DNA from 4 places in the Ruegeria sp. SATB045 genome. Region 1 is predicted to be linked to each of the others. Evidence: riboswitches for the same ligand, from Rfam matches in the RefSeq annotation. Region 1 holds a riboswitch; each other region holds the start of a gene.
What was found. Region 1 has a riboswitch for cobalamin ahead of AC2FNR_RS03110 (DUF1636 family protein). Riboswitches for the same ligand answer to the same signal wherever they lie in the genome.
Positions count from the first base shown of each region.

Region 2: another riboswitch for cobalamin. It lies ahead of AC2FNR_RS09220 (CbtB domain-containing protein); the one in region 1 lies ahead of AC2FNR_RS03110 (DUF1636 family protein).
Region 3: another riboswitch for cobalamin. It lies ahead of AC2FNR_RS13125 (hypothetical protein); the one in region 1 lies ahead of AC2FNR_RS03110 (DUF1636 family protein).
Region 4: another riboswitch for cobalamin. It lies ahead of AC2FNR_RS09290 (DUF1636 family protein); the one in region 1 lies ahead of AC2FNR_RS03110 (DUF1636 family protein).

Region 1 is NZ_JBXWSR010000012.1:252,504-260,009, reverse strand. Features, by position in the region: gene napA (nitrate reductase catalytic subunit NapA) at 1-53, opposite strand, end outside; gene AC2FNR_RS03135 (chaperone NapD) at 50-343, opposite strand; gene napF (ferredoxin-type protein NapF) at 340-855, opposite strand; gene AC2FNR_RS03125 (FecCD family ABC transporter permease) at 1,048-2,061, opposite strand; gene AC2FNR_RS03120 (ABC transporter substrate-binding protein) at 2,063-3,010, opposite strand; gene AC2FNR_RS03115 (ABC transporter ATP-binding protein) at 3,007-3,810, opposite strand; gene AC2FNR_RS03110 (DUF1636 family protein) at 3,810-4,166, opposite strand; cobalamin riboswitch at 4,269-4,472, opposite strand; gene AC2FNR_RS03105 (helix-turn-helix domain-containing protein) at 4,599-5,246, shown strand; gene AC2FNR_RS03100 (class II glutamine amidotransferase) at 5,428-6,321, shown strand; gene AC2FNR_RS03095 (protein GlxC) at 6,323-7,006, shown strand; gene AC2FNR_RS03090 (FMN-binding glutamate synthase family protein) at 7,018-7,506, shown strand, end outside.
Region 2 is NZ_JBXWSR010000020.1:340,063-347,568, forward strand. Features, by position in the region: gene AC2FNR_RS09195 (thiamine pyrophosphate-binding protein) at 1-140, opposite strand, end outside; gene AC2FNR_RS09200 (DUF302 domain-containing protein) at 219-677, opposite strand; gene AC2FNR_RS09205 (DUF1636 family protein) at 805-1,161, shown strand; gene AC2FNR_RS09210 (hypothetical protein) at 1,158-1,652, opposite strand; gene AC2FNR_RS09215 (CbtA family protein) at 1,718-2,416, opposite strand; gene AC2FNR_RS09220 (CbtB domain-containing protein) at 2,421-2,591, opposite strand; cobalamin riboswitch at 2,628-2,832, opposite strand; gene cobF (precorrin-6A synthase (deacetylating)) at 2,876-3,619, opposite strand; gene cobA (uroporphyrinogen-III C-methyltransferase) at 3,612-4,340, opposite strand; gene AC2FNR_RS09235 (cobyrinic acid a,c-diamide synthase CobB) at 4,337-5,665, opposite strand; gene cobM (precorrin-4 C(11)-methyltransferase) at 5,658-6,452, opposite strand; gene AC2FNR_RS09245 (cobalamin biosynthesis protein) at 6,449-6,817, opposite strand; gene cbiE (precorrin-6y C5,15-methyltransferase (decarboxylating) subunit CbiE) at 6,814-7,506, opposite strand, start outside.
Region 3 is NZ_JBXWSR010000024.1:45,415-52,920, forward strand. Features, by position in the region: gene AC2FNR_RS13100 (SRPBCC family protein) at 1-297, opposite strand, end outside; gene nudC (NAD(+) diphosphatase) at 337-1,317, opposite strand; gene AC2FNR_RS13110 (bifunctional 2',3'-cyclic-nucleotide 2'-phosphodiesterase/3'-nucleotidase) at 1,496-3,355, shown strand; RNA gene ffs (signal recognition particle sRNA small type) at 3,395-3,493, shown strand; gene AC2FNR_RS13120 (alpha/beta hydrolase family protein) at 3,532-4,389, opposite strand; cobalamin riboswitch at 4,526-4,745, shown strand; gene AC2FNR_RS13125 (hypothetical protein) at 4,828-5,235, shown strand; gene AC2FNR_RS13130 (protein-tyrosine phosphatase family protein) at 5,237-5,725, opposite strand; gene AC2FNR_RS13135 (DNA polymerase III subunit gamma/tau) at 5,859-7,506, shown strand, end outside.
Region 4 is NZ_JBXWSR010000020.1:352,753-360,258, forward strand. Features, by position in the region: gene cobN (cobaltochelatase subunit CobN) at 1-2,555, opposite strand, end outside; gene cobW (cobalamin biosynthesis protein CobW) at 2,559-3,614, opposite strand; gene AC2FNR_RS09290 (DUF1636 family protein) at 3,616-3,990, opposite strand; cobalamin riboswitch at 4,076-4,284, opposite strand; gene AC2FNR_RS09295 (NAD(P)-dependent oxidoreductase) at 4,396-5,388, shown strand; gene AC2FNR_RS09300 (hypothetical protein) at 6,338-7,201, shown strand; gene AC2FNR_RS09305 (helix-turn-helix domain-containing protein) at 7,299-7,506, shown strand, end outside.

The sequences.
Region 1 (7,506 bases):
GCTGTGGCCGCAGTGGCCTTGAGGAATGTCCGGCGTGATTCAGAATGTGTCATAGCGTGAGCCTCCGGCTGGTGGTTTGGCTTGGGGCATCGGGACGCGGGCGGGTCTCTGCGAGGTCCTCGAAATGGTGATAGGTCAACGTCAGAGACACGACCCCCGGGATCTGGTGCAGATCCATGATGGTCTCGGACGCAAGGCGTTCAGGGGTATCTTCGACAACGACGACGAAACGGCCGTCTTCGGTCTGAGCGTGGAGTTCGACGCCCGGAGTTGCGGCCATGGATTGCGCCGCATTGGCGGCATAGTCCGGCGCGACATGGGCAAGGCAACCGCAGATGTTCATTGTATCGCTTCCATTTGAGGTTGAGGGTTATGCTTCAGTATAAGTGCGTCAGCAGGACAAAGCGCCTCGCACAATCCGCATCCATTGCACGCTTCAACATTCAATGCGGGTTCCGCGCGCCCTTGGGTTTGGAGCGAAAATCGGATTGCGTTCTGCTCGCAATTGTCCTGACAGATGCGACAGCTGACGCCGTTCATGGATAGGCATGCTTGCTTTTCAAGCGACGCGCGCCATGGCCACAGGGCCAATCGGCTGATATCAAGCGCCGGTGTTGGGCAGGCTTCGGCGCACGCGCCGCAAAACGTGCAGGGATTGTCGGTTGGAGTGAACGCGGGAAATCCATCTGCCGCGATTGAAAGAACGCCTTCGGGGCAAGCCACGACGCAGTCTCGGCATTTTGTGCACTGATCATAAAAGACCTGGCCGACCGATCCCGGAGGCCGGGCTATTTTGCCGTCCTCTTCTTGAAATCGGGCGCGCAGGAAAGCGCGACGGGTCGTCACTTGGTCCATTTTAGACCTGGCTCTCGTCGTTTCTTTTGTTTGCTAATTTCCGCTTAGCGTTTTTGAACCGAGCCGGTTTTGATTTAGATCATTTTTTGGGCACTCTTAAGGTTGATCTAGGATATATTTTAAATGAATGTCGGAATTTGACAGGTGACCACAGTTTGCAGCCCAAGAATGAGTGAACAGGCTCCGTGTGATCTACCGTTTCGCGTTTGCAGTTCTCAGCAACAAAATGAACACGAAAACGGACCCTAACGAGGTGGTCACTATGCCGACCGGCAGTTCTTGCGGGGCCAGCAGCAGCCTGCTGAGGATATCGGACCCGGTCAGCAGAACAGCGCCGACCACCGCGGCCGCAGGGATTAAGTGGGTGTGCAGTGGTCCGGCAATTCCGCGCGCGATATGCGGAACCATCAGCCCGACGAACCCGATCACCCCGGCAACTGAGACAAATACAGCCGTAGCCAAAGCGGCAACAAAGAACATCTTGAACCGCAGTGACTGGACCGGGACACCCAGTGTCGACGCCGTCATGTCACCGGTCAACAAGGCGTCCAGCCAACGGCTGCGATATAGTGAGTAGGCCAGAATCAGGACCAAACCCGCGCAGACGAGCGGAAAGGTTTCCCAACGCGCCAGACCCAATCCGCCCAGCATCCAGAAGATGACAGAATGCGCAGCACGGTTGTCACCTGCGAAAATCAGGTAATTAGTCAACGCCGAGAACAGAAACGACACGGCAAGCCCAGCCAGGATGAGCTTTTCCGGTGCACTGGTTCGCAGCCCGTGGACAAGAGCCAGCACAATGCCCGAGGCCACGAGACCCCCACAAAATGCTGCTATCGGCAAAGTCCAGAACCCCAGTATGTCACCAGTCACCGTAATGACGAACACCGCCCCCGCCGCCGCACCAGAGGAAAGACCGAACAGGAACGGGTCGGCCAGATCGTTTCGGGTAGTCGTTTGCAGCACAACTCCAACAACTCCGAGGCCAGCGCCGATCACGGCGGCAAAAAGCGCGCGGGGCAGGCGCAGGTCGAAGACGATACGGTGAAGGGGTGACATGTCTCCCTCGACCAAACCAGCGCCGAGCATAATAGCTGAGACCGTATCGGACAGAGGAATGGATGTGGTTCCGTATATTGTCGAAACCAGAAGAAGGGCGGCCAGAATGACCACCCCGATCAAAAGTGTCAGCCCCAGACGGCCCAAATCAGTTCAGGCCCGTGCGCATGGCTGCTGCCAATTTTGCGATGGCCTGAATGTTTGCCGGCCCAGGGGTCAATTCTTCGTACCGCAAACCGATCCAGCGCTCGTTTTTGACCGCGTCGGTTTGTGACATAACAGGGTGTTCTTGCAGAAACCTGAACGTATCCGCCGCTCCGTTTCCGGTTTGATAATCCAACAGCACTAAAAATTCAGGGTTCGCGGCTGCCACGGTTTCCCATGACGTGCGACCCCAGCTTGTGTCCATATCACGGGTAACATTGAGACCACCCGCCGCTGCTATCATTGCGTTGGGGATTGCGTATTTCCCAGCAGTGAACGGAGCGTCCGCCGGGCCATCCAACAGAAACACTCGAGGTTTCGGTAAGTCTGCGGTTTTTGCCTCGATTGCGGTCAGTTCATCCTTCCAACCAGATACAAGTGCTTCGGCCTTGTCTTCGACATGCATGACTTTGCCCAGCCGCAGAATGTCGTCAAACAAAAGGTCCATGCTGGCCTCGGGGCGGTCTTTATGCAGATGAACGCAGCTTTCAGTCAGGATCATGGTTTTGATCCCGAACGGGGCAAGTGTTTCTGGCGTTACATCACCACCGGGACGCATTCCATAGTACCAGCCGGCGAAGAACAGATCGGGTTCTACCGCGACAATATTTTCCACCGAGGGATATTTCGGTGCCAGTTCGGGGATATCTCCACGTAGCGTGTCGAATTCAGGACTGGTTTTGTACCAGCCGGTGATGCCCGTGAGGCCGACGATTTTGTCTTGCAGACCCAGCGCAAAGGCCATGTCGGTCATGTTCATGTCATGTACGACCAACCGTTCGGGTTGGGTTTCAAACACCAACGGTTCACCACAATTGTCTACGGTCACTTCATGCGCAGCAACACCGCCCGCCATGGCCATAACCAGAGCCACGGACAAGATATGTTTCATTTTGGAAATCTCCTGGAGGGTTGGGAAACAGTGGTTTTTCGTATGTCCAGCGCGGGGATCATCCGACCGTCGTGCTGAAAGAACAAGTAGTCGACGCCGAACGTGTCGCGCACATGTTGAGTCGTCAGGACCTCGGAAACAGGGCCAAACCCGGTCAGCCGGGTAGATTTCATCAACGCAACATGGGTGGCGAATTCGGGGATCATGACAATGTCATGGACAATCATTATGACGGTTATCCCCAGTCCAGCGACCAGCGACAACATCCGCCCTTTGGCGTCGGGATCCAAATGGTTCGTCGGCTCGTCCAAAAACAGAAGAGTAGGGTTCTGTGCCAGCGCACGCGCGATATGGGCGCGCTGACGTTCGCCACCCGACAACACTGCCATGCGCTTGTCGGCAAGCTCCAAAAGGCCGGTCAGGTCCAGAATTCGCGTCAAGTCGTTTGCGTGATCTTCAGAGGAGCGGTCCGAGCGAATTGGAATTTGCCCAAGTGCCACATAGTCACGCAGATGCAAGCGCCCATCGGGATATTCCTGCTGACTGACGACGGCAATTTTTCGGGCGCGCTCCGTCGCTGACAGTGTCTTCAAGCTCTGCTCTTGCACCAGAACGTCGCCTTCGGACAGAGCTTCAGCGCCACAAAGTAAGTTCAGCAGAGTGGTTTTGCCAGCGCCATTCGGACCGGCAATGGCCAGAACCGACCCCTCTTCAAGGTCGAACGAGATGTCTTGCAACAGAACGTCACCGTGAAAAGAATAGTAGGCTACACCACGCGCCTGCAGGAAGGGTCTGGTCATCATCGAGCTCCTCGAACAGCCAACGCCGGCATGCGCGCCAATGTCTTGGTTATCAGAGGCGCCGGCCTGTCTGTGGCCTTTGTCCAACCAGTTGCGCTGCCCAGGTATTGCGCGGCGAATTGGGCAAGAGCATTCAGCTCTTGCTCGGTGCCGATATCACCAAACAGGTATTGGGCTTTTCCTAGGGCCTGAAATCCGACAGTGACCGGGTGATCGCATCCAGCCATACAGTCTACTGTGCGCACTGCGAAACCCGCAGGCAATTCAGGGCACAAGGCATCCGCAATGTGCTGCGCTGCCTCCAAACCCTGACAGGTCGCGCAGATCAGAACAAAATGATCAGTGGGCTCGGCCATCAAGCGTCTGTTCCACGGCCGCTGGGGCCGTACTGAAACGCGGTCGCGCATAAAGGCGTACGAGGTACCATCAAGCCTCCTTCCAGGACGCCCCGCCCCGGGTTGGTTTCGGTTGCGATGGCAGGTCTCCTGACTTGCGGGTCGAGGCTTGGCCACCCTTCCCGACATTATTCATGTCAGTGGGATATTGGCTTCGCTCACCGCCTACAGTTGCGGGGGCAGTTACGGACTTGGCACTTAAACCTCACCGTATTCCCTTTTCACCGCTGGAGCATGCCCCAGGGAACCATCAAATGCGTCACTGCCCGAGATCAGATCGCCGGTCAACACAAATCACCGGAGGTTGCGCAGGAATGTAGTTTTGAAAATATGTTTCCCTTCAAGAAAATTGCAGGCGATAACGACGAAGCGAAAGGCGTTAAGGATAGGTTGGTGAAAGCATCAAACGATAGGTCCAAACCTCAGTTTTCTCAGGATCCCCACAAGGTCAGGGACCCCGGTGAAAAGAACCTCGAAACGGCGATCGGTCGTGAAATCCGCGCGTTGAGGTTGCAGCAGGGCGTGACAATTGCGGAATTGTCGGGGCTGACCGGGTTATCCATCAGTATGCTGTCAAAAATCGAAAACGGCTACACATCGCCTTCATTGACGACGCTACAATCGCTGGCCAATGCTCTGAGCACACCGATCACTGCATTTTTCCGCAGATATGAAGAAACCCGAAACGCAACCCACACCAAAGCGGGAAAGGGCGTTGAAACAGAGAGAGCCGGGACACGCGCAGGCCATCAATACAGCCTTTTGGGTCATATGGGGTCTAATGCCAGTGGTGTTGTGGTCGAACCCTATCTGATCACGCTGACGGAAGAGTCCGACACTTTCCCGACGTTCCAGCATGACGGGATTGAAATGCTCTACATGCTTGAAGGCGAAGTCGATTACAGACACGGCGATCAAATTTACCTGCTGGAGCCGGGTGATACGTTGTTCTTTGATGCGGACGCACCGCATGGACCCGAGGTGCTGCGCAAACTGCCAGCCCGCTACCTGTCGATCATCTCATATCCGCAGACGCGTTAGTCACGATTCGGCGATTGATAAACCGCTGCTGAGGTTTTGCGGGGTTGCTCTCCGTGATTTTTGAATGCGGGGGAAATAGATAGCCGAAAATATTCCCCTTATGAATATTAATTTCCCTTTGTTGATAACCTGAAGTTCAGGTGTTAGCGTCTGCCCAACTCAACACAGGAGAAGCTGACACATGTGTGGAATTGTCGGCCTTTTTTTGAAGGACAAAACGCTCGAGCCTCAATTGGGCGCGATGCTGACAGATATGCTGATCACAATGACAGATCGCGGCCCGGACAGCGCCGGGATCGCGATTTATGGACCTGTCGGAGATCAGGCGAAGCTCACCGTGCAATCCGACAATCCGGACGCGGATTTTCAGACTTTGGCCGAAGATTTGGCCGACGTCTTGACCAGCCCCGTCAGCTTGGGCCGCAATGACACTCATGCGGTTCTGAGCGTGGCCAACGACAAAGTCAGCGCTGCGCGGCAGGCCCTGAGGGAATTGCGCCCTGGCCTGCGGATCATGTCCGACGGCGATGCGATCGAGATCTATAAAGAGGTTGGATTGCCTCGGGAGGTGGCGGAGCGGTTCCAATTGACCTTGATGTCCGGCAGCCACGGGATCGGCCATACACGCATGGCCACTGAATCCGCCGTTACCACGGAAGGGGCGCATCCGTTCAACACCGGCGCAGATCAATGTCTGGTGCATAACGGGTCGCTGTCCAACCACAACGCCCTGCGCCGCAAACTGATGCGCGAGGGCGTGCGGATCGAATCCATGAACGATACCGAGGTCGGCGCGGCCTATCTGACATGGAAAATGCAAAACGGGGCCACTCTGGGTGAGGCGCTGGAAAGCAGCCTTGAGGATCTCGACGGGTTCTTTACCTTTGTGGTCGGCACCAAGGATGGGTTCGGCGTGGTTCGCGACCCCATCGCCTGCAAACCGGCGGTAATGGCCGAGACCGATCAATATGTGGCCTTTGGCAGCGAGTATCGCGCCTTGGTCAACCTGCCGGGAATCGAGGATGCCCGCGTCTGGGAACCCGAACCCGCAACCGTCTATTTCTGGAGCCACTAAAATGCAGAGCTATGATGTTGCCGAACAGGGCCTGCGCGGGCTGAACGCCGCCCTTCAGGCCCAAAGCACCGAGACAAACCAGACCCAGTGGCAGGTTCAGAACCCCAAGGGCAGCCATGCCATCGCTGTCGGTCTGGATGCCCCGATTGAGGTCACGGTCAAGGGTTCGACCGGCTATTACTGCGCGGGGATGAACCAGCAGGCGACCGTTCGGGTCGAAGGCTCTGTTGGGCCGGGCGTGGCCGAGAACATGATGTCGGGCACTGTGATCGTTGAAGGCGATGCCAGTCAATATGCCGGGGCCACGGGCCATGGCGGGTTGTTGGTGATCAAGGGCAATGCCAGCTCGCGCTGCGGGATTTCCATGAAGGGGATCGACATCGTGGTGCATGGCAATATCGGCCATATGTCCGCCTTCATGGCGCAGGCGGGTACGCTGGTGGTTTGCGGGGATGCGGGCGATGCGTTGGGGGACTCCTTGTACGAGGCGCGGCTGTTCGTGCGCGGCTCGGTCAAAAGTCTGGGTGCTGATTGCGTCGAGAAAGAGATGCGTCCCGAACATCTGACCCTGTTGCAAGACCTGCTGGAGCGCGCGGGCGCGGATGCCAAGCCGGAAGAGTTCAAACGCTATGGCTCGGCTCGGCAGCTTTACAATTTCGATGTCGACAACGCGGCAGAATACTGAGGAAGACGGTTATGGACGATCACACACCACGCACGATGCCGATACAGTCTGAAACGTTTTCAAACCCGGTCAACGCGGAAATCCGGCGGGCGGCGGCAACGGGCATCTATGACATTCGCGGCGGCGGCGCGAAACGCAAAGTACCGCATTTCGACGACCTGTTGTTTCTGGGGGCCTCGGTCAGCCGCTATCCTCTGGAGGGCTATCGCGAACGCTGTGACACCTCAGTCACGCTGGGCACGCGCTTTGCCAAGAACCCGATACAGCTGGATATTCCGATCACCATCGCAGGCATGAGTTTCGGCGCGTTGTCCGGCCCCGCGAAAGAGGCGCTGGGTCGCGGAGCGTCAGCTGCGGGTACGTCGACCACCACCGGTGACGGCGGTATGACACCCGAGGAACGCGGTCATTCCTCGAAACTGGTCTATCAGTATCTGCCTTCGCGCTATGGCATGAACCCTGACGACCTGCGCAAGGCCGACGCGATCGAGATCGTGGTG
Region 2 (7,506 bases), on a different contig from region 1:
TGAAAGGTGATCCCGGCCTGTTCCAGCGCATCGACAAGGGTCAGAACCTCACCACCGGGCATTCCAAAGGCGTGGCGACATCCGGCCTCGTACAAACGTTGGGCCAGAAGGTCCGCTGCGCGGGGCGAGAGGTCTTGCATAAGTCATGCTCCGAAAAACTGTTTCACAGCAGATTGCGGAGGACGGCCCCAGACGCAAGGCGGATCACGCCAGTGTGACTATTTGACTGCTGTTTCAGCGACAGCTTGAAACTTGCCATCTAGTTCCTCGGAGATCTCACGTAAGGGGGCTCCGCCCTCAGAAACGTAGGGCGCGAAGACAAAACTGGGAGTCTTGTAGGACAGGGTGGCGGTGCCGTCCTCATTCTCGGTGACATAAAAGCGGATCGGTGCCTCGATCATCGCGTTCACCGAGGTTTCCAGCACGCGCACGGCGTAGTCGTTGTTGAAGGCCCCGATAACCCGATTGCCGGGGATGGTGATCCCGCGCGATGCGGCGGCCTTGGTCGGGCCTGCCTGCGTGACCACGATCAGACCATTGGCCTTGATGGCATCCTTGGTGTCGGCAACCAACGCGTCATAACTTTTGTCGGTTGCATAGCTGGCCCAGCCCGAAAGGGGCTCTTCTGCCAAAGCAGGGGTCGCTATCAGGGCTATCGCAGTCCAAAGGGCTTTCATCGGGGCCTCCTGTTACGGGGTTGAGACTGTGATGCCAGAAAGCGGGACAGGGCGCACTCACAATCTTGTGCGTTTTCCCGATTGCGCCTGTGGCCGGAAACCCCCAGAAACAGGCAAATGCCACCCGATGAGGTCCGAATTGGATCAGATGCGCCTGTTGATATGTTCGTCCTGTGCCGGTGCCCGCGATTGCGGGGCTGAGGTCAAAGCTGTCGAATTCGCCCTGACCCGCGCGGGGATTGAGGGAAGGGTTTCGGTCGATCAGCACGCCTGTTTCAGCGGATGCTCTGAACCCGTGGCCATCGCGCTGCAGGCCGATGGCGGGGCGTCATATGTGTTTTCAGGGGTCGATGTCGCTTCGGACGCCGATGATATCGTGGCGACCTGCCGGACCTATCTGGAAAGCCCCAAAGGCTGGATCGAAGACGCCCGGCCTTGCGGGCGGCTCCGGATGTGTTTGCGGGCGCGTATCCCGGCGCTTTAGTCGACCTGTAGTGTGACCGCCGCGCTGACGGGGATGTTGTCGACCATCAGCGGGCTGTGGCTGTTTGCGTTCAGAGAGACCGAGACTTCGACCTCGCCCTGCGGCAGATGGTCGATATGCATCCAGTTACCGTACAGCCGGGCCAGTTTCTCTCCATTTACGTAGACATGTGCATGCCCCTCGCCGTCGACATCGGTCTTTGAGGCATTTTGTGGTGAGAACCGAAAGTTCTGCGGCATGACATGCAGGTTCCAGCCCGCCATAGGATCGGGCGTAAGAGCGATCTCAAGCCCCGGAGCATCAGCGCCAGCAGGCAGGTTGATGGCAGTCGAATGATCGTGTGCGGCTGCCTCGGCGTGAGACGAACTGTGATGTGCGGGATCGCCATGGTCATGGCCGTCGAAAGTGACGCCATTTGCAGCCGCAACCACAAATCCTGCACCACTGCCAAAAACTATGCCGATTGCAAACAGGGCAAGTGAGCGTGCCATTTTATGTTCCTTGATGGTAGTAGAAACACGCCGAGCTGGTCTCGGCGTGTTCATAAGCGTGCTGGTCAGGCCGCAGCTTCGGCACGCTGGCTTTCATGTCGCCAGAAGTATCCGGCGAATGCCCCGACCAAAACCCAGGCTACCAGTCCGATGCCAAAGGCGCGTGCGGCAAACAGCGCGCCGATCTCGGTCGGAACGGGGCCGGTAAACACGTCCGGCTCGGGCGCGCCGATCAGATGTGGGGCCAACAGCAGGGCGGCTGCGATCACATAGCTGATCAGGGTGCCGCCAAAGGCAATCAGCCACATGGCAACACCTGCTGCGGCGACGGTCGCAAACCACCAGATCTGACGCGCAGCGACATCGGCTGCTGCCACGCCGGGCACTTCTGGCGCGAGCGAGAATCCGGGTGCGAGGTGCACGGCAATGAACCCCGCAAGCCCCCACAAAACGCCGGTGCGCCCGTCAATCTTGTGGCCGTTGCCCTCAGCCACGGACATCAGCGCAATCATCATCAGCGCATAACCGGTATAGGTAAGCATCGTGAAAATGACGCTTAGCGCATCGCGGAACAGGTCCGAGAACATTCCCGGCAGCTCGGGGTGAGCACTTACGACGTCACCGCCGAAATGGACCAATTCGCCTGATTCATACAGTTCCGCGTGCAGCAACACAGGTTGCACAAAGACCAACTGCAGCAAGGCGGCAATCAGCCCCGCTGCAGCACCAGCGAACAAGGCGCTGGTCAGGATACGGCTTAACATGGGTTTAGTGGCAGGGGAAGCCGGTCGCGTGGCGCACATCGTGGGCTGCGTCATGCAGGGCCGCGGCCTGAACGTGGCCGGTCAGCGTGATGACACCAAGGCCCAGAACCACAGCGAACATAACCGGCAGGATACCAACGCGTGAGGTCGAAGCGGTTGTTGCTTGAGTTGCCATTTTTAGTTCTCCTTTACCGTCGCACCCGACGGTTGGTGTTTTCATTCGTGCCTGGCAGGTCTCCTGGCTCGCGGGTCGATGCCTCTGTTCGCCTTCCCCCTGAAACTCAGGAGTGGCTGGTTGAACAGGGCTCACCGCTTACAGTCGCGGGGGCGGCTGTGGATTCGATCGCGCGCGGTCTCACCACATTCCCTCTTAGCTTGCCGGTATTGCCGACAGGACCAGACAGGTTCATTTAGCCGTTACATCTGCTGTCGCGCAATCGCCATTTGCGACGTTTTAGGTCAGATCACGCGCTTTTTGAGAAGATAAATATCCATGATCCACCCATGATCAGCGCGCGCAGTCGCTCGGGTGTCCAGAATCGACTGTGCAACATCGATCAGAGGGCCGTTGATCAGGATTTCTTCAGTCATGCCCACATAAGCCCCCCACCAGATGTCATAATCTGCCATCTGAAGATGTTGGAACGAGCACTCACCATCCAACATGACCGCCACGTTTGATGCACCGTCCGGCCACCCTTCGTCGCGAATCCGCCGCCCCGTGGTCACGATGTAGGGGGCACCCAGATCGTTGATCGGAATCGCGTGGGCCGCCGTCAACGCCTGTAGCGCTGTAATGCCAGGGATCACCCGCGTCGTCGGTTGAGGGTCCAACCGCGCCGCGATTCGCAGTGAGCTGTCGTATAGCGACGGATCGCCCCAGATCAGCAGCGCCACGTGCAGTGCGCCGGGATGGGCGGCAATCGCCTCGCGCCAGCGCAGCGCAATCGCGTCGTGCCATTCGTCCACCCCGCGCAGATACCCGTCTTCCGAGCGGCGCTTGGGGATGTCGAAATAGGCGATCTGCGGCGGCGTGTCGGTCACCTGCGCAATGACCTTTTCGCGCAGCCCGGCCAGATCGGCCTTATTCTCGCCCTTGCGGGGGATCAGGATCAGGTCCGCCGAGCGGATCGCCTGCGCGCCCTGAAAGGTCACGTGGTCAGGGTTCCCGGTGCCGATGCCGATCAAGGTCAGGTCAAACATCGTCAAACTCTGCCAGCGGGCCATAAAGGATCAGCGCCGGGGCGGTGCCTATCTCGTCCGCCAGTTTTTCGGACAGCGCGCCTACAGTACTGCGATGCAGCTTTTGTTCGGGGGTCGAGACGGATTCGGCCATTAGTGCTGGCGTCTCCAGCGGCAGACCGTGGGCGTTCAGCGTTTCGACCAGCAGAGGAAAAGTCCGCTTGCCCATGAAGACGACGGTGGTCGCATCCGGGTCGGCCAAAGCGGGCAGGTTCAGGTCCTCGGGCAATTTGCCGCTGACATCATGACCAGTGACAAACTGTACTCGCCGCGCGGTCAGCCTGCGGGTCAGCGGGATGCCCGCCGCCGCCGCTGCCGCCACGGCCGAGGGGATGCCGGGTATGATCTCGTAATCGATCCCAGCCGCGCGCAGGGCCACCAGTTCTTCTTCCAGACGCCCGAACATGCCGCCATCGCCGGATTTCAACCGCACGACCCGCTGCCCGGTCAGGGCGTAATCCACCAGCAACCGGCTGACATGGTCCTGCTTGGGCGAGGGGCGGCCCGCCCGTTTGCCCACGCCTACCAGATCGGCATCGTCGCGCGCATGGGTCAGGATCGGCCCGCTGCTGAGGTCATCAAACAGCACCGCATCCGCCTTCTGCATCCGGTCCACAGCCTTCAGCGTCAACAGCTCCGGGTCGCCGGGGCCTGAGCCAATGAACGAAACAAACCCACTCATGCTGAGGCCTCCGCGATCAGGTGAAAGAACGTGCCGGTCACGTTGCCACGCACCGATCCGGTCTGCGGCCCTTCGGCCCCTTCTGCGTCAAACACACGGGCCAAAGGCGCGTCAGGTTGCTCGATGATCGAGGAATAGTGGAACTCATGCCCCCGCAGGCCCGTGCCTACGGCAAAGCCGGGCATCGGGGCCAGCAGTTCGGCGCGGCGATAGCCCAGATTGAACTTGCGCTTTTCATAGGACGTCACCAGCCCCAACAACCCCGCCATCTGATGCGAAATACCCTCTTTATCGATCAGAGCCTGTCCCAGCGCCATGTACCCCCCGCACTCTCCATGAACGGGCTTGGTCCGCGCATGTTTCCGTAGCCCCTCCTGAAAGACTGATGCAGCGGCCAGAGTGCCTGCATGCAACTCGGGATATCCACCCGGCAACCAAACCAGATCGGCATCCGCCGCTGGGGCTTCATTGGCCAAGGGCGAGAACGGCAACACCTCGGCCCCAGCCGCGCGCCAGCCTTCCAACAAATGCGGATAGGTAAACGAAAACGCAGAATCACGGGCCAGCGCGATCCGTTGCGCCGGGGGCCGCGGCAGCGCGGCGGACGATGGCCCACTCGGGCCTGAGGACGCCGCCCGCTTGATCGCCTCAAGATCGACATGTTCGCGCAGAAACGCGGCATAGCCCACAATTGCGCTTTCCAGATCGGGATGTTCAACCGCCTGGATCAGGCCCAGATGCCGCTCGGGCAGGGCCAGGTCTCCACGACGGGGCAGCACGCCCAGAACCGGCAGGCCCGCGCGTTCCATTCCCAACCGCGTCAACCGCTCGTGCCGGGGGCTGGCGCAGCGGTTCAGAATCACGCCCGCAAAGGGCAGATCGGGGTTATACATCTTGAACCCCAAAGCCGTCGCCGCCGCCGATTGCGCCTGACCGCCCACATCCAGCACCAGCACCACCGGCCAGCCCATCCGTAACGCGGTTTCCGCACTGGACCCATGACCCAGTTCACCGGGCTTGGCGACGCCGTCGAACAACCCCATCGAACCCTCGGCGACCACAATATCCGCGCCCTCAGCCTGCGCTGAAATCGCGTCCAATAGAGGCTCACCCATGGCCCAGCTGTCCAGATTGAACGAGGCCCGCCCCGCCGCCGCCCGGTGAAAGGCTGGGTCGATATAATCCGGTCCGCTTTTGAAGGGTTGAACGGTCAGACCATCCTCGGCCAGCGCACGTAACAAGCCCAGCATGACCGTGGTCTTGCCCGTTCCCGAGGACGGCGCGGAAATCAAAAGGCCCGGAGGGTTAGTCATCGCGTCATTCATCCTCGGGGCTCCAACTGGACCACGGGCTGTCGGCGCTTTGCGGGCGATAGCGGCGGTCATAATCCTTGGCATACAGGCAGCTTTCGTCGAACCCTTCGCCTGCCAGCGCGGGGCCGACCATGATCAGGGCGGTGCGTGCGATGCTTTCATCCAACGCGTCTTTCAGGGTGTCCAAAGTGGCACGGATGATGCGCTCATCGGGCCAACTGGCGCGATAGACCACGGCCACCGGGCAATCAGCCCCATAGGCCGGGGTCAGGTCGGCAATGACCTTGTCCAAATTGCCGATGGACAGGTGAATGGCCAGCGTAGCGCCGGTGCGGGCGAAGTTCTCAAGCGTCTCACCCTCGGGCATCGAAGACGCGCGGCCCGGCGTGCGGGTCAGCACCACCGATTGCGCAAGGCCGGGCAGGGTCAGTTCGGTCCCCAGAGCGGCGGCCGCCGCAGCGAAAGAGGGAACGCCGGGCGTGACGCTGACCGGGATACCCATTTCTTTCAACCGGCGGATTTGCTCACCCATGGCGGACCAGACCGACAAATCGCCTGAATGCAGTCGGGCCACATCCTGTCCAGCCTTATGCGCGGCTTCGATCTCGGCCATGATCTGATCCAGATCCATCGGCGCGGTGTTGATGATCTTGGCCCCCTCGGGGCAGTGGTTCAGGATCTCTTCGGGAACCAGCGAACCCGCGTACAAACACACGGGGCAGGACGCGATGATATCGCGCCCGCGCAGGGTCAACAGGTCGGCAGCGCCCGGTCCGGCGCCGATGAAATGAACGGTCATGTCTGTCCTCCGATGGCGATGGCGCAGGTGGCCAGCCGGTCGTCTGATATCTGTCGGGGTGAAAGCAGCCGCGCGCCCAGTCCGGCGGCGGCAAGGGCGGACGCTTCGGCCACGCTGCCGGTGCCGTAACTGGCGCGGCTGCGGGGCGAGCAAGAGAGCGTGCGCTGCCCGGCCAAATCGGCGGGTGCGATGAAATGCAGGGGCAGGGCGGTTTCGGCGGCGAATTCTGCAAGCGCGGCGTGACCTTCCTTGTCCGCGACGGTCGCCAAGGCGCTGACGGGGTGGAGTGCGGCGGCAGCCGTAAAGGCCGCGCGCAGGCTGTCCGCGGTCGCGGCTGAGGAAAAGCCAAGGCCGGCGACGATCATAGCGTGACGCTCCACTGAACCACTGGATAGGCAGATTTCCAACCGCGTCGGGGGCCCAAAGGCGCAGCCTGAGCCAGTTCGATCCGCAGAAGGTCGCCGCCTAATGCGTCGTGCCATTGCGCCAGTAACGTTTCGCTTTCCAGCGTCACCGCATTAGCGACCAACCGCGTGCCTTCAGGCAGCGCATCGCGCAACCATGCCAGAAGGTTTGCGTTCAATCCGCCGCCGATAAACACCACATCGGGCAACGCAAGCCCGGTCAAGTCATCTGGGGCAGTGCCGTGGACTACACTCAGCCGATCCTGTCCCAGCGCATCCGCATTGCGGCGAATACGCTCGGCACGATCTGCGCGCGGCTCGATCGTGGTGGCCGTCAGTGTCGGATCACACATAAGCCATTCTATGCTGATCGAGCCGGTGCCACCGCCGATATCCCACAAATGCTCGCCGCGCTGTGGGGCCAGCGCAGACAGGGTCAGGGCGCGGATGGGGCGTTTGGTGATCTGTCCATCAGTCTCGAATATCTCATCCGGCTTGCCCGAAGATTTCGGCAGTGCGCGCCCATCACCCGCGACCTCTAGCGCGACGCAGACCGGGTGATCGAACCCGCCCAGCAGCGCCTCGGTCAGGGACACACTGCGGGAACGCTCACGAGGGCCGCCGAGCGCCTCCATCACATGCAGGCGGGT
Region 3 (7,506 bases), on a different contig from region 1:
CGATAAGGCCAGGAAGTCAACAGTCGTCGTACCACTTACGCCCTTTCCTGCCGCGTTGAACTGCATCCTTGCTGGCGGATCACACTCGGCCATCTCGATAGAGACGCGACGCGGCTTGCCCCGAAGCTTGAAATCCGCCTGCCATGTGGTACCCGGCACAACACCCATGTGGCCCGAAAGGCGTCTGACTTCGATCCCGCGACGCATTGCCATACGCTCGAAACGTTCAAAATCAGCGACCATTTCAAACACTGCGTTGATGGGTGCGTCGATATCTTCATGTGCTGTGAATTGCATGGTGTCCGAGGCTCTTACCTTTGATTCCCCAATATTCTGTCAATCCAGCGTATCCGCCAGCCAGTGCTGCAAAAGAAAATGCGCGATGGCACCCTTCCGCGCAGGCATCAATGTCGGATGTTCACCAGCAAAGGCCTGCATCATTTCCGACTTGCTGACCCAGATGGCATCTTCGATTTCAATCGGGTCGATTGTAATATCGCGTGACAGCGCCAGACCTGCACACCCAAACATCAACGACGCGGGAAAGGGCCAGGGTTGGCTGGACAGATAAGTGACTGCTCCGACAGGTACTCCGGCCTCTTCCATCACTTCGCGGCGCACGGCGGCTTCGAGCGTTTCACCGGGTTCGACAAAGCCCGCAAGCAGGGAATACATCCCGTCCGGCCAACCCGGAGACCGCCCCATCAGCACCGAATCTCCATGCGTGATCAACATGATGACAACCGGGTCCGTGCGCGGGAAATGCTGACCCCCGCAAGACGGACAGCTGCGCTGCCATCCCGCCTGCGCCAAATCACTGGCGGCACCGCAGCGGGCGCAGAAACGGTGCGTCTCGTGCCAGCCGATCACCGCCTTGGCTGTTGCCGCCAGCTCCGCATCCCGAGGGTTCAGACGGGTCATGATCCGGCGCAATTCGACAAAAACATGCCCGGTGGACAACGCGGGGTGCTGTTGCTCGGAACGGTCGAAGAATGCCCCAACCTCGGACAGGTCCAGCCCCTCGGCGTCCCACCCCGAGATGTCCAAAGCGAACAGCGGAACGTGATCCGAAATACCTAGAAAGACTGGTTCTTCAACAATTCCGCCCGGTCCATTGCGCAACAGATCGTGCGTCAGCGGCAGCAACGCCAGCCGATCCAGAGCTTCGCCCTCGACCAGCACCTTACCGCGCCACAACAAAAGGCACCTTGCCTCCGGGTCGTTTGCGACTTGCGCAAGCCCCCCGGGATCGTTGCGCAGATGTGCTGCGCGATCCAGTCCCGACCCGCCAAACGTCACGGTTTCCGCGTATTTCATTGCAATCCCTTCAGGTTGTCGGCACAGGGCTGCCACGAGCGCCGGATCGTTGCAACGACATTTCTCCCTCGTGGGAAATTGAGGAGATAATGTGATCAACTCAAACTCTGCCTTGAAACTTGCGTCAAATACTCTTTTTGTTGAAATAGGTTAACCAAAAACGTCTAAAAGTAGAGTATTGCAACATCCCCCTTCCTCTCTAAGCGCAACGATCAGGATTTTGGGAACCTCGGATCTGCATATGAATGTGACCGGGTTTGACTATTATCGGGATGCGCCGGAACCCATGATTGGGTTTACCCGCACAGCCACACTGATCCGCCAAGCTCGAACCGAGGTCAAAGATGCCCTGACCATCTTGCTGGATAACGGGGATTCACTACAGGGAACGCCTATTGGGGAATGGGCCGTAACACAAACCAAAACCCGTCATCCTCTGATGGAGGCTTTCGAAGCGCTGGATTACGATGCCATCGGATTGGGAAACCATGATTTCGGCTTCGGGTTGCAGGTTCTGGACCGTATCTTGCGCCAATCCCCCTGCCCTGTCTTATGCAGCAACGCGCACCGGTTGGACCGCCCCGGTGCTTGGAGCAGGCAGGCAGTGCTAAGCCGAACCATGAAAGCCGGAGGCCGCGAATATCCGATCAAAATCGGCGTTTTTTCAGCCCTGCCGCCGCAAACTGCGAACTGGGAAGCGCACCGTCTAGAGCAAAAGGTCCGCATCGACGATATCCTGTCCACGGCACGACACGTTTCGCAAGAGCTGAAGGCCGCTGGGTGCGATCTTGTAATCGCGCTGGCGCATTCCGGGATCGGCACCGCCCAACCGGAGCCGAATTTGGAAAACGCCGTGATTCCCCTTGCGGCCATCGGACCGATCGATGCGATCATAGCGGGACATTCACATCTGACTTTGCCGGGCGCGTCGCATGAAAGGTTTGCGTTCGTGGACAGTGCCAAAGGTCAAGTGCACGGCAAGCCGGCTGTCATGCCGGGCAGCGCTGGGTCGCATCTTGGTGTGATTGACCTGACGATGAAACTTGGTGACGACGGAAAATGGCAGGTAGAAACGCACCGTTCACACCTGAAGGCAATCGCACCCGACTTTGTTGGCGCTGAGGTTCCGGAAGACCCCGAACTGTCGCGGATTTTTGCCAAGGCGCACCGCGAAACTCGCGCGCAGTGCAACACGCCCGTTGGACACACGTCGCATCATCTGCACAGCTATTTCAGCTTTTGCGCCTGGGATCGCGGTCTGGCGCTTGTGGCTGCCGCGCAAGCTGCAGCATTGCGGCAGCATATGCAGGGAACTGCCTATGCAGGGCTACCCGTTTTGTCGGCAGTTGCACCGTCAAAATTCGGCGGTCGTGCAGGACCTCGGTTTTTCACCGATATCCCACCCGGGCAGATATGTACGCGCCATGTTGCCGACCTGAACGTGTTTCCGAACGAGATGCAGGCCGTCATTGTCTCGGGCACTGAAATCAAGGATTGGCTGGAAATGTCCGCTGGCGTGCTGAACCAGATGCGCCCGGGTGAACAATCGGACCTTGTGGATACGAATCGCGCCGGACATAATTTTGACGTGCTGCACGGGCTAACTTACGCACTAGATCTAGCATCTCCGGCGCGGTTCGACGCAGGTGGCGCAATACTTCATCCCAACAGCCATCGGGTTCGCGAATTGCGATTCAACGGCCGCCCTATCGACGCAGATCAGCGCTTTGTTGTCGCGTTGAACAACTATCGCGCCAACGGAGGCGGGAATTTCCCGTTTGCCGAAAACGCGACCCGAATTCCTCTGCCGGTCCTTCCGATTCAACCTATTGTACGGGATTACCTGTCGGGCGTCTTACCGATGGACCCTTTGGAAGAGGCACTCCAGCCTTTTCGGTTGTCACCCATACCCGGTGCCCATGCGCTTGTGAAAACCGGAGCGGCCGCTGACCAACACCTGGAAGAACTGGCACGCTACCGCGCCAAAGTCATCGGTCCGGATGCGAAAGGTTTTCTGAATATTCAGCTCTCCCTCTGACGGGTTGCCAAGCATGAACCAAATGCCTATATCCACCGTTGAGAGGTTGGCGCGGGCGAGCGCCTCGCCAACCTGGTCAGGTCCGGAAGGAAGCAGCCACAACGAGCCCCGCTTGGGTCGATGTCCAACCTCTCACTTCATCCCCGACAGTTTTGACCGGTTTAGGCACGCAGCACTTATGCGATCAAGCGCGGCCATAGGGACGCGTTACGACGCGCGAACGCGCCGATATGGCCAATGTCCTTAAGTCCGAATTCCTGCGGTGACAGTACATGACGCCGAGCGCTGGAGCCGTACAGATCTGCCAACCGCCAAACGGCTTCGGGCGGAACCATCTGGTCGTCCTCGAAAGTGAACAGATCGACCGGTTTGCCTTTCTCTGCCCAGGTTGCGGCAGGTAGCGTTTTTCCGATTTCTGGCAGATAATTTTGGGGTGCCGTGCACCACTTGCGCCACTGCCAGTAAACCGATGCAGGCAGGTCGGCCCCAAATCCCACTGCTTTGCCTGGCAGGTATCCAACAGTTTTTACCGCCAGCGGAACATGTCCATACCAGAACAAGGACGCCAGCGCGCGATAAGGCCAAGGGTGATCACTGATTGTCACCAGCCCCGAACACACACAGATCATGCGATCTATATGGTCGATATCAGGTTGTATTGGCCCCAACATCCCTCCGACCGAGTGCCCTATGCTCCAGTGTTCTGCGTGTGGGTAACGTTGGCGCATTTCCGCTCTGGCGGCAGGCATGTCGGTCAGCGCCCAATCCGCCATCTTTACCCGCGATTCCTGCAGTAGTCCGGTCAGTGAGTGGCCAAAGTCACGATAGTCGTAGGTCAGGCAAGCGATCCCCTGATCCGCTGCCAGCCAATGCGCGAAATGCTGATAGTAATCCCTCGGGACACCGGTCGCACCATGTACAACCACAGCGACTTTGGGATCGGTCACGGGCCGGTACAGGCGCGCCGACAGCATTGCCGAACCGGCAGAAAACCGAAAATCCTCAGTCAGGACGGGGGGTGTATCATCCAGCATAGCGTTGCTCACCTGATCTGAACTGTTCGGTTCACCCCTTATCCCCACTTTTTTGGCCGGGCTGAGTCAAGGGCGCATCAAGATGACCAAACGTCCACTTTGCGCGCGCGCCCGCTTGACTCAAAGCCCGCTCAACCGCTAGCGATGGCGTGATGGTTCTTGTCCCGTGTCGGGACAAGATGAAAAGGGAACACGGTGCGGTTCTGCCCGGTCATGCCGGAACGATCCAATGCCGCGACTGCCCCCGCAACTGTAAGCGGTGAGCAATGCCGAAATACCACTGGCCCGCAAGGCTGGGAAGGTCGGCAACGCTATGACCCGCAAGTCAGGAGACCTGCCATCAAAGCAAAACTGTAACTCGGGCGGGGTGTCCGGGCGGGATTGTCAGCGCGCTGTCACACCTGATCTACGCCCCGTTCCCCGCGCGGAGGGCGCATTATGATCTGGAAGACAAAAACGCACCAATTCAGTGCAACCCTATGTCAGAAAACCGGCAAGACCTGCCCGGCTCTGGCGCAGATGGCACGGGCTATTGTGCAGGCGATGGAATCCGCAGTGCCTGCCACGTCGGATGACTTCGCGTTGGACGGCAGCGGAGAGCTGGGCCATTGCCCACAGGGCTGCATCGCCCGATTCCGCGCCCAGAAAGATCAGATTCGCATCTTCTGCGGCACCAGCACGGACGCCTCGCTCGACGCGTTGGATGGTTATGCGGATATGCTGTTCGGCCCCGATGCTGCGGCCCGTCCGGCCGGCCAGTTACAAGTGCCGCCCTGTGCCATGCTTGAAGTGTCAGAGCTGGCCCCGGCGCAACCAGCACAGCCCCAGCAGCATCTGGCGTTGTAACTCAGTCCGGCGCGCAGGTTGCCCAACGCATCTGCCCGTCGGTTTCAACCGCACAGGGCCGCACGGCGCGCAGGCGGCGCAACGCCGCGTCGGACGCGATGCCCTGTTCGACCATAAGCCGCAGGGCGATCATGCCCGACCGCCCGCACCCGCCCCGGCAATGCACCAGCACCCGCCCTCCACGCGCCAGAATATGCGCGGCAGACTGGCTGATCCGGGGCCACGCGGCCTCGGTGTCCGGCGACGGCGCGCCAAAATCTTCAATCGGCAGGTGCGTCCAGGTTATGCCCTCGGCGTGCAGGTCATCTCCCAGTTTTCCCGCTCCGGTCTGCTCCATCTCGGAGCTTGTGGTCATCGAAATCACAAGATCGGGCCGCCAGCGGCGAATGATATCCAAATCCCGCGCATACTCCCCCGCGCGCCCCGGCAGCGGCGACAGCGCGAAATGACCGGCCCCGACCTCGACCACGTGAATTGCAAATGGCTCCATCCCCGGCCTCCTTTTCACATAGCTTCTATGCTGTGCAAACTGACCTGCAAACCGAATTTCCCCCAAGGCGGCGGTGGACGCGGGCGGCGGGGGTCTCTAGGCTGCGTCGGAACCCGAATCCGACAGAGCAGATATGACCGACACGCCCAGCCCCGCCTATCAGGTTCTTGCCCGTAAATACCGCCCTGAAACCTTTGCCGATCTGGTCGGGCAGGAGGCCATGGTACGCACGCTGAAAAACGCGTTCGAGGCGGATCGGATCGCGCAAGCCTTTATCATGACCGGCATTCGCGGCACCGGCAAAACCACCACGGCCCGGATCATCGCCAAAGGCATGAACTGCATCGGCCCCGATGGCGAGGGCAAACCGACGACCGAACCCTGCGGCCAGTGCGAACATTGTGTGGCGATCATGGAAGGTCGCCATGTGGACGTGATGGAGATGGACGCCGCCAGCCGGACCGGTGTGAACGATATTCGCGAGATCATCGACAGCGTCCGCTATCGCGCGGCCTCGGCCCGCTACAAGATTTACATCATCGACGAGGTCCACATGCTGTCGACCAGCGCCTTCAACGCGCTGCTCAAGACGCTTGAGGAACCGCCCGAGCATGTGAAGTTTATCTTTGCCACCACCGAGATTCGCAAAGTGCCGGTGACGGTCCTGTCCCGATGTCAGCGCTTTGACCTGCGACGGATCGAGCCCGAGGACATGATCGGCCTGCTGCGCAAGATCGCCGATGCCGAAGGCGCACAGATCGCCGAAGACGCGATGGCACTAATCACCCGCGCCGCCGAGGGTTCAGCCCGCGATGCGACCTCTCTTCTGGATCAGGCGATTTCACACGGCGCCGGGGAAACCAGCGCCGATCAGGTGCGTGCGATGCTGGGTCTGGCCGACCGGGGCCGAGTGCTGGACCTGATGGACATGATCCTGCGTGGCGATGCCGCCGGGGCGCTGACCGAACTTGGCGCACAATATGCCGAAGGCGCCGACCCGCTGGCCGTGCTGCGCGATCTGGCCGAGATCACTCATTGGGTGTCGGTGGTAAAGATCACGCCGGATGCCGCTGAAGACCCGACTGTGCCCCCAGATGAACGCGCGCGGGGTCAGGAAATGGCCGAGGCCCTGCCGATGCGGGTCCTGACCCGCATGTGGCAGATGTTGTTGAAAGCGCTCGAGGAAGTCTCAGCCGCGCCCAACGCCATGATGGCCGCCGAGATGGCCGTGATCCGCCTGACCCATGTGTCTGACCTGCCCAGCCCAGAAGAACTGATCAAACGGTTGCAAGACGCGCCTCCCCCACCGCCAAACGGCGGGCCCGGCGGCGGAATGACCGCATCATCACACGCCGCGCAGGCCCCGGTGGCCTCCACTTATGCGCCGCCCATACGCGGCGGGGCCGGAGCGCCCACGGCCGCACTGGCGCAGGATGTGCAAACGGCATTGGCCCGCTACCCGAGTTTTGAACATGTGGTCGAACTGATCCGTACCAACCGGGATGTGAAACTGCTGGTTGAGGTCGAAAACGGCGTCCGGTTGGTGTCTTACCAACCCGGTCGGATCGAGTTCACGCCAACAGATTCAGCCCCAACCGATCTGGCCGCCCGCATGGGTACCGCACTACAACGCTGGACCGGCAACCGCTGGGCGGTGACCATTGTGGCCAACGGTGAGGCGGCAACCATCGCCGAAATCCGAGATGCCGCCGATCTGGCGTTAAAGGCCGAGGCCGAACAGCACCCGCTGGTGCAGGCGGTGCTGGCTCAATTCCCCAAAG
Region 4 (7,506 bases), on a different contig from region 1:
AAGGCCCGGATCGCCTGACCGTACAGCGCCGAGAGCGTCGGGAACACGTCGCGGAACAGGCCCGAAACACGCAGCGTTACATCCAAACGTGGGCGGCTGAGATCGGTGATCGGCAGAACCTCAATGCCCGAGACCCGCTCGGACCCTTTGTCCCAGACCGGTTTGACGCCCAGCAGGTGCAGCGCCATGGCGAATTCCTCACCCGCCGTGCGCATGGTGGCCGAGCCCCAGAGGTCGACAATCAGGCCCTTGGGATAATCGCCTTCCTCTTGCAGATGCCGCCGCACCAGTTCTTCGGCCAGTTTCACCCCTTGCGTATAGGCAGCGCGCGTGGGCACGGATCGCGGGTCGGTGGTATAAAGGTTCCGTCCCGTCGGCAGCACGTCCGAGCGGCCACGATAGGGCGAGCCGGACGGCCCGGCCTCAATCCGCTTTCCGGCCAGCGCATCAATCAATGCGCGGTGTTCAGACTGGGCCGAGGGCGCGGGGTCGAAATTGCCCGTGACCTCGGGCACCCGGCCAAAGATGTGCAGCCCGTCGCCGAACTGGCTTTCCTTGATGTCGCAGACAAAGCGGTCGATGCGGGTGATCGCCTCGGCGGTGCAGGTGGCCTGATCCAGACCCAGATCGCTCTCCAGCCCGATGGCCTGTGCCTCGTCGCGGATATCCTCTTGCAGTCGGTCGCGGCGCTTGGGGTCCAGACCATCGGCGTTCGAGAACTCGTCCAGCAGGGACTCCAGCCGTACCATCCGATCCGGTGTACCGCTTTCTTTCAAAGCGGGCGGGATGTGGCCCAGTGTGACGGCTCCGATCCGACGCTTGGCTTGCGCGGCCTCGCCGGGGTCATTGACGATGAAAGGGTAGATCACCGGCAGATCGCGGATAAGCGCTTCGGGCCAGCAATCGGCTGAGAGCGCGACGGATTTGCCGGGCAGCCATTCCAACGTGCCATGGGCACCGATATGGATCAGCGCGTCGGTGCGCAGGCTTTTGCGCAGCCAGAGGTAGAAGGCGACATAGCTGTGGCGCGGGGTGCGTGACAGGTCGTGATAGTCGTCATCGCGCAGCTCGGGCGCGCCGCGCTCGGGTTGCAGTGCGACCAGAACTTTGCTCCGGCGCAGCGCGGTGAAGTGGAAGGCACCATCCGCGAAAGCGGGATCACTCTCGGGCGCACCCCAGACGGTTTGCAGGTCGGTGCGTAGCTGTTCGGGTAGGTCGGCCAGCGCGGCCTGATAGTCGGCAAGGGGCCATGCAATCCGCGCGTCAAACAGTGCGTCAGAAATTGGCTCGGCGGGGGCGGTGTCATAGCCTTCGGCCTGTAGGTCGGACAGCATTGCCTCGGCCGAGGCCAGCGCGTCCAGACCGACCGCATGGGCCATCTGCCAGTCTTTGCCGGGATAGGTGGACAGAACCAGCGCGGGCACCTGATCGGATTTGGGTTTGTCTTGCAAGTTCAGCCAGCCGGTAACACGGTCAAGGATGGCCTCGATCCGTTCCTCCTCGGCCCGGTGGGCAAAGCGGGAATATTCCAGATGCTGGTCGCGCTTGCCCGGCTCCTTGAACGAGGCGATGCCTGCTGAAATCCGCCCGTCCACCTCGGGCAGCACCACATGCATGGCGAGGTCGGCGGGCGAGAGACCGCGTTCCGCTTCGGCCCAGGCTTTGCGGCGCGAGGTGGCCAGTGCGACTTGGAAGACGGGTACATTGGCGGCGTCCAAGGGCGAGGTGCCAGATGCGCTTTTACCCGAGAAGGAGGTGGCGTTGATGATCGCGGATGGGGTCAACGCGGTGACGGTGTTGCGCAGCCAGTCCGCAGCTGCCGGGGTCTTTAGCGAAGGGGCGAAGAGCCCCACGGCTTCAAATCCACGTGCGCGCAGACTGCGGATTAGGGCGGCCACGGGGGCGGTGTCGGCGGATGTCAGATAAGCGCGGTAGAAGGTGACGAGGATGCGTTTCGCATCCCCGGAAAACGCCTGTTCCGCCGGGATCACGCCGCGGTCCGGGCACCATGCGCCGCAGTCGGGCAAGGACTTGGCGCCCATCACCGGGCCCGCATACAGACCGGCTGCCAATGCCATCTGCGCCAAAGCGGCTTGTGCTGCAACCTCGCCACCGGTGTCGCAAAGATGCGCCAAGCGGCGCAGGGTGGAGACGGGCAGGGTCGAATAGTCATCCAGCCGCGTATCCTCGCGCCCGTCGGCGGGCAGCACGGCCACAGCAATCCCTTTGGTCTGCGCAAGCGATAGAACCTGCTGCAGTCCGTAGGACCAATAGGGCACCCCGCCGATTAGTCGGATCAGGATGCCCTTGGAGCCCTCCAACGTCTGCTCGACATAGGTATCCACCGAGAGGGGATGTTTCAGTGCCGTCAGATTGGCCAGCCGTAGGGTCGGCATCCGGCCCTCGGGCCCTCCGCCGCGATGCCAGCCTGCCGCGAAAGCACCAAGGTCGCTGTCTGAGAACGACAGCACCACCAAATCCGCCGGGCTCTGGCCCAGATCGGTTGGGGTTTCGGATTCCTCTAACCCGTGGCTTTCGCGGAAGACGACGTGCATGGTTTACTCGGCAGCCTCGGTGACGCCCACGAGGATGTCGCGGATTTCAGCCTCTTTGATGTCGTCATGCTCGGCAATCACCACCAGGCGCGAACGGCGCTCTTCGCCGGGCTGCCACGGACGGTCATACTGGTGACGCACCCGCGCGCCGACGGCCTGAACCAGCAGGCGCATTGGCTTGCCCTGAACAGCGGCATAGCCCTTGACGCGCAGGATGTTCAGCTCGGTGGCCAGACGTTCGATCTTGGCAACTAGGTCCACCGGGTCGGTTTGTTCCGGCAGTTCGACGATGATGCTTTCGAAATCGTCATGTTCATGATCGTGATGACCGTCATGATGCGAAGGCCGCGCCTCCATGTCATCCTCGGCGGCAGCCTCAAGACCCAGCACGACGCGCACGTCCACAACGCCTTCGGCCACTTCGACGACCGGCAGAGGGCGCGGGGCCTCTGCGGCGATGATCTCTTTGGCTTTGGCGACACCTTCGGGGCCGGCCAGATCAGGCTTGGTCAGCAGGATGATGTCGGCGCAGGAGATCTGATCCTCGAACACCTCGGACAGAGGCGTTTCGTGGTCGATGGAGTCGTCGGCCAGACGCTGGGCATCCACCGCCGCGACATTCGGGGCAAAGCGACCGGCGGCAACGGCCTCGGCGTCGGCCAGCGCGATCACGCCGTCAACGGTGATCTTGGATCGGATATCGGGCCAGTCGAACGCTTTCAGCAGCGGCTTGGGCAGCGCCAGACCGGAGGTTTCGATCAGGATATGCTCGGGGCGCGGCTCCAGCGCCATCAGCGCCTCGATCGTGGGGATGAAATCATCGGCCACGGTGCAGCAGATACAGCCATTGGCCAGTTCCATGATGTTCTCGGCCGGGCAATCGGGGATGGCGCAGGATTTCAGGATATCGCCGTCCACGCCGACATCGCCAAACTCGTTGACCACAACGGCCAGACGCTTGCCCTGCGGGTTCTGCATCAGGTGTCGCACCAGCGTGGTCTTGCCCGAACCCAAAAAGCCGGTGATCACAGTAACGGGGAGTTTTTCCAAAGTGGACATGTCAGGCTCCAATCGGGGGAATGCGCGAGGCGCAGTTTTTGCGGAAATGTTCGGGGCGCTCGCGCCATTTGACCAGACCGTCTTCGGTGGCCAGATACTTGGTGGCACCGTCTACGATCACGTCGACATGATCGACTTCGTTCAGGTTCTCATAGACAAAGGTCCAGCGTTCCGGCCCGCCGCGCAGCACGATGGAACAGCCCTGATCGCAATTCGACAGGCATTCAACAGCCTTCAGCGCCACGCCCTCGGGCAGTTCAGCCTGTTCCAATGCCTTGTGCAGCAACGTGCCTGGGCGTTGGGCGTCATCTTCAATGGGTAGGCCGCGGCGGCAGGTGGTGCAAACCAGCAGCTCGACCGGAGCGGTTTCGGTCATGTCTCTCATCCCCCTAAATCCTCATCGTGGGGGACGGGGTTTCATGCGGGTCGTGCGTGACCCGGCACCGGAACACCCCGTCCGGTTTCAATCGCGGGTGCTGGCAGGTCTCCCGGCTTGCGGATTTCAGGGCGGTTGCCCTGTCGGATGACCCGCCTTCCCGGCCTTGCTGGCCAGTGGCTTGGGCACCCTCTCCGGTCACGGTCGCGGGGGCGGCTGCGTTTGACGGATGACCCGCTGACGCATTCCCTTTTCATCCATCTGCAGATGGACACCAACGGATCGGACATGCGGCACCGGGCAGGCCCTTGTCAAGCGAGTCGCAAACATCTTTCGCACCTCGGGTTAAAAGCGACCTGACAGCGTCGCTGGGCGGCATGACTTTGGGTGGGGCGGCATGGTGCCATGAACAAAACGACGCCAAAAAAGGAGGTGTATCGCATGAAGGTGGGCTTTATCGGCTTGGGCAATGTGGGCGGCAAACTGTCAGGGTCTTTGCTGCGCAACGGGATCGAACTGACGGTACATGATTTGAACTCTGACCTCGTCGACGGCTTCGTGTCACAGGGGGCCAAGGCCGCCGAAAGCCCGGCCCAGCTGATGCGCGATTGCGACGCGGTTATTACCTGCCTGCCATCACCTGCCGCATCGGACGCGGTGATGCAGGAGATGCTGCCTGAGGTCAGCCCCGGCAAAATCTGGATGGAGATGTCCACCACTGATGAAGCTGAAGTCAAGCGATTGGGCGCCCAGGTGATCGAACGTGGCGGCGCAGCGGTAGACTGTCCTGTATCGGGTGGCTGTCATCGCGCCGCGACGGGCAATATCTCGATCTTCGCGGGCTGCGACCGGGCCACATTCGAGCGCATACTGCCCTTTCTGACCACCATGGGCCGACGGGTTCTGCATACCGGTGACCTAGGTACCGCTTCGGTGTTGAAAGTGCTGACCAATTACCTCGCCACCGCCAACCTGATCACCTGCGCAGAAGCACTTGTGACCGCCAAAGCCGCCGGGATGGATCTGAACACCACATACGAGGCAATCAAGATCTCATCCGGGACATCCTTCGTGCATGAAACCGAAAGCCAAGTCATTCTGAACGGCTCGCGGGACATTTCGTTCACGATGGATTTGGTGAAAAAGGACATTGGCCTGTTTCAGGATGTGGCGGACCGGGCGGGGGTGCCGCTCGAGATCAACCCGGTGATGATGCGTATCTTTGACGACGGCATCGCCCGCTATGGCGACCGAGAGTTATCACCTAATATTATCAAGCGGTTGGAAGAGGCCACCGGGCTGGATATCACGGCCCCCGGCTTCCCGTCCGAAATGGAAGACTACGAGCCGGAAGCGTCCGGATACGAGGTTATTCCTCAGGGACGTCGGGCCGAATGACGCAATTGCACTGCGCGAAAACGCTTTGCCCGGCTTGGAAAAGAGGCGGCGAGTGTTGGGCTCGCTGCCACTTTTTCAGGCCACTGAACTACCTGAACCACCTGGGCAACAGTCAATTTGTGTGCGGATAAACCTAAGTATCGTCAATAGACAAACCCTAGGAAAACCTGTTCAGATACTAAGTGCCAATCATGTCGCAAGTTACGAGCTTGCACTCCCGCGAGCCGCCCGTTTTCCGTAGATCCGGTACTGCCCGCTTGGTTCATGCCTATGCGTTCAGTAGGATTTCGCCTGCTTACTTCGCGACTACAAGGTCGTGCAAGCATGTATGCCAAGTTGCTTTTTTCCAGTCGCACATCGAAAAACGCTTGTGTCTTAGTGAAAGTCAGCGTCCTTTTTTCAGATCAAAGACCGTATTTGTGACTTTCGCTTGAAAGCGGTAAGCCTAACATCAATCGGCGCACGCCAACGCGCGCAGCGTTGCCCTGAGTTCAATGGCGCACTCGGCTATCCAGATTGTCACTTATGGTTTTTAATCCATCCCGGAGGACGTGGGCGTTGCAGAGGGCAACCCAGTAGTTTTCGCTAAAGCAGCGATATTTTTACAGATGTTCGCTTTTGTTCTATGGACGGAGGGATTGGCCACCGGGAGTAATAAACGCCATGTCTTGAGAGGGTTAGATAGGATGACAATTTCATCGTAGGTGTGTCCCACTTTGTGTCACACCCGAGCACCACAGGGCTAAGTCAATGATTTAGAATAAAATGGAGGCGAGTACCGGAATCGAACCGGTGTACACGGATTTGCAATCCAGAAAGAACGGTCGCAAAAACAACGGCTTATGGGTGCAAAACACCTCCTGACAAAAAGTGAACAAAAAGCGAAAGTTTCAACGCTGTTTGCGTGCCAGAATGCTCACAAAATCGTTTCTAACCTTGGGATAATTCGATGAGTTGGGCGGTTGCAAATGAATGCGCCGAGCGCCGCTTTGGCAGCGCCGCGCGCAAGCAGATCATCATGTTTCTGGCCGACAAGGCGAGCGATGATGGCTCGGGCATCTGGTGCTCCAAGGGGACGATCCAGCGCCACACAGAGCTCAGCGAGAGCACGGTCAAGCGCACCATCATCGACTTCCTGCGCGAAGGCATTCTGATCGAGACGGGGCGGCGGCACTGCAAGAACGGCTATACGGTCATTTACCGTATCGTTCTGGAGCGCGTGGCCGCGCTCGAACCCACGGCTGAGCCCGACATCGACACGGGGGTCACTGTGAACCCCGTCCAGCCTGAACCCGGTACGGGGTCCACGGTGAACGGGGTACGGGGTTCACGGTGGACCCCAAACCATCCTAAAACCATCCATAAACCACCTACGCGCAGGCGCGAGGCGGCGGAGGAGGTTGAAGATCTTGAATCTGAGAAGATCTTGGCGGCCTATCCCGAAGACAGGATCCGAGACCGACTAACTACGTTGCGCCTGATGGCAGGCGCCGTGAAGGCCGGGGTAAAGCCCGATGACCTTCTGCAAGCGGTCAAAGCCTATGCGAAGGAAAGCGAGGGCTACACGCGCAGCAAGGTCTGTTTCTCGGACAACTGGTTCAAGATGCGCCGGTGGGAGAAGGGCCTGGCCCAGATCCAGGCCGACCGCGAGAATGCGCGAGAGGCCGAAGCCAAAGGTCGCGCTAGCCTCGCCGAGTGGATCCGTGAACGCCACCCCCTTTGCCGCCACATTACAAACCGGCAGATTGAGGGCTTGATCGCGTCAAAGCTGGTGACGCCCGAGCAGGTGCGCGCTGCGGGGCTGCAGGCATAAGTGCGGCTCGATTGTTACGTCATGGCGTAAAAAGTAGATATTTACGTTGCAGCGTAATTTGTTTTCATTTACGCTGTGCCGTAAAAGGAGCCGCATCATGGACCTCACAGCACGAACGGCCGAGCAGATCGGCGAGGCACTCCGCCGGACGCGCAAAGCGCGCGGCTGGACCCAAAGCGACATCAGCGCGCGCACGAATTTGCGCGTCGCGACGATTTCGTCGCTGGAAAACGGTGACGCGGGAACCAAGCTCGCAACGGTGCTCGCTGTCATGGCGGCACTTGGACTTGAGTTCCGATTGGTGG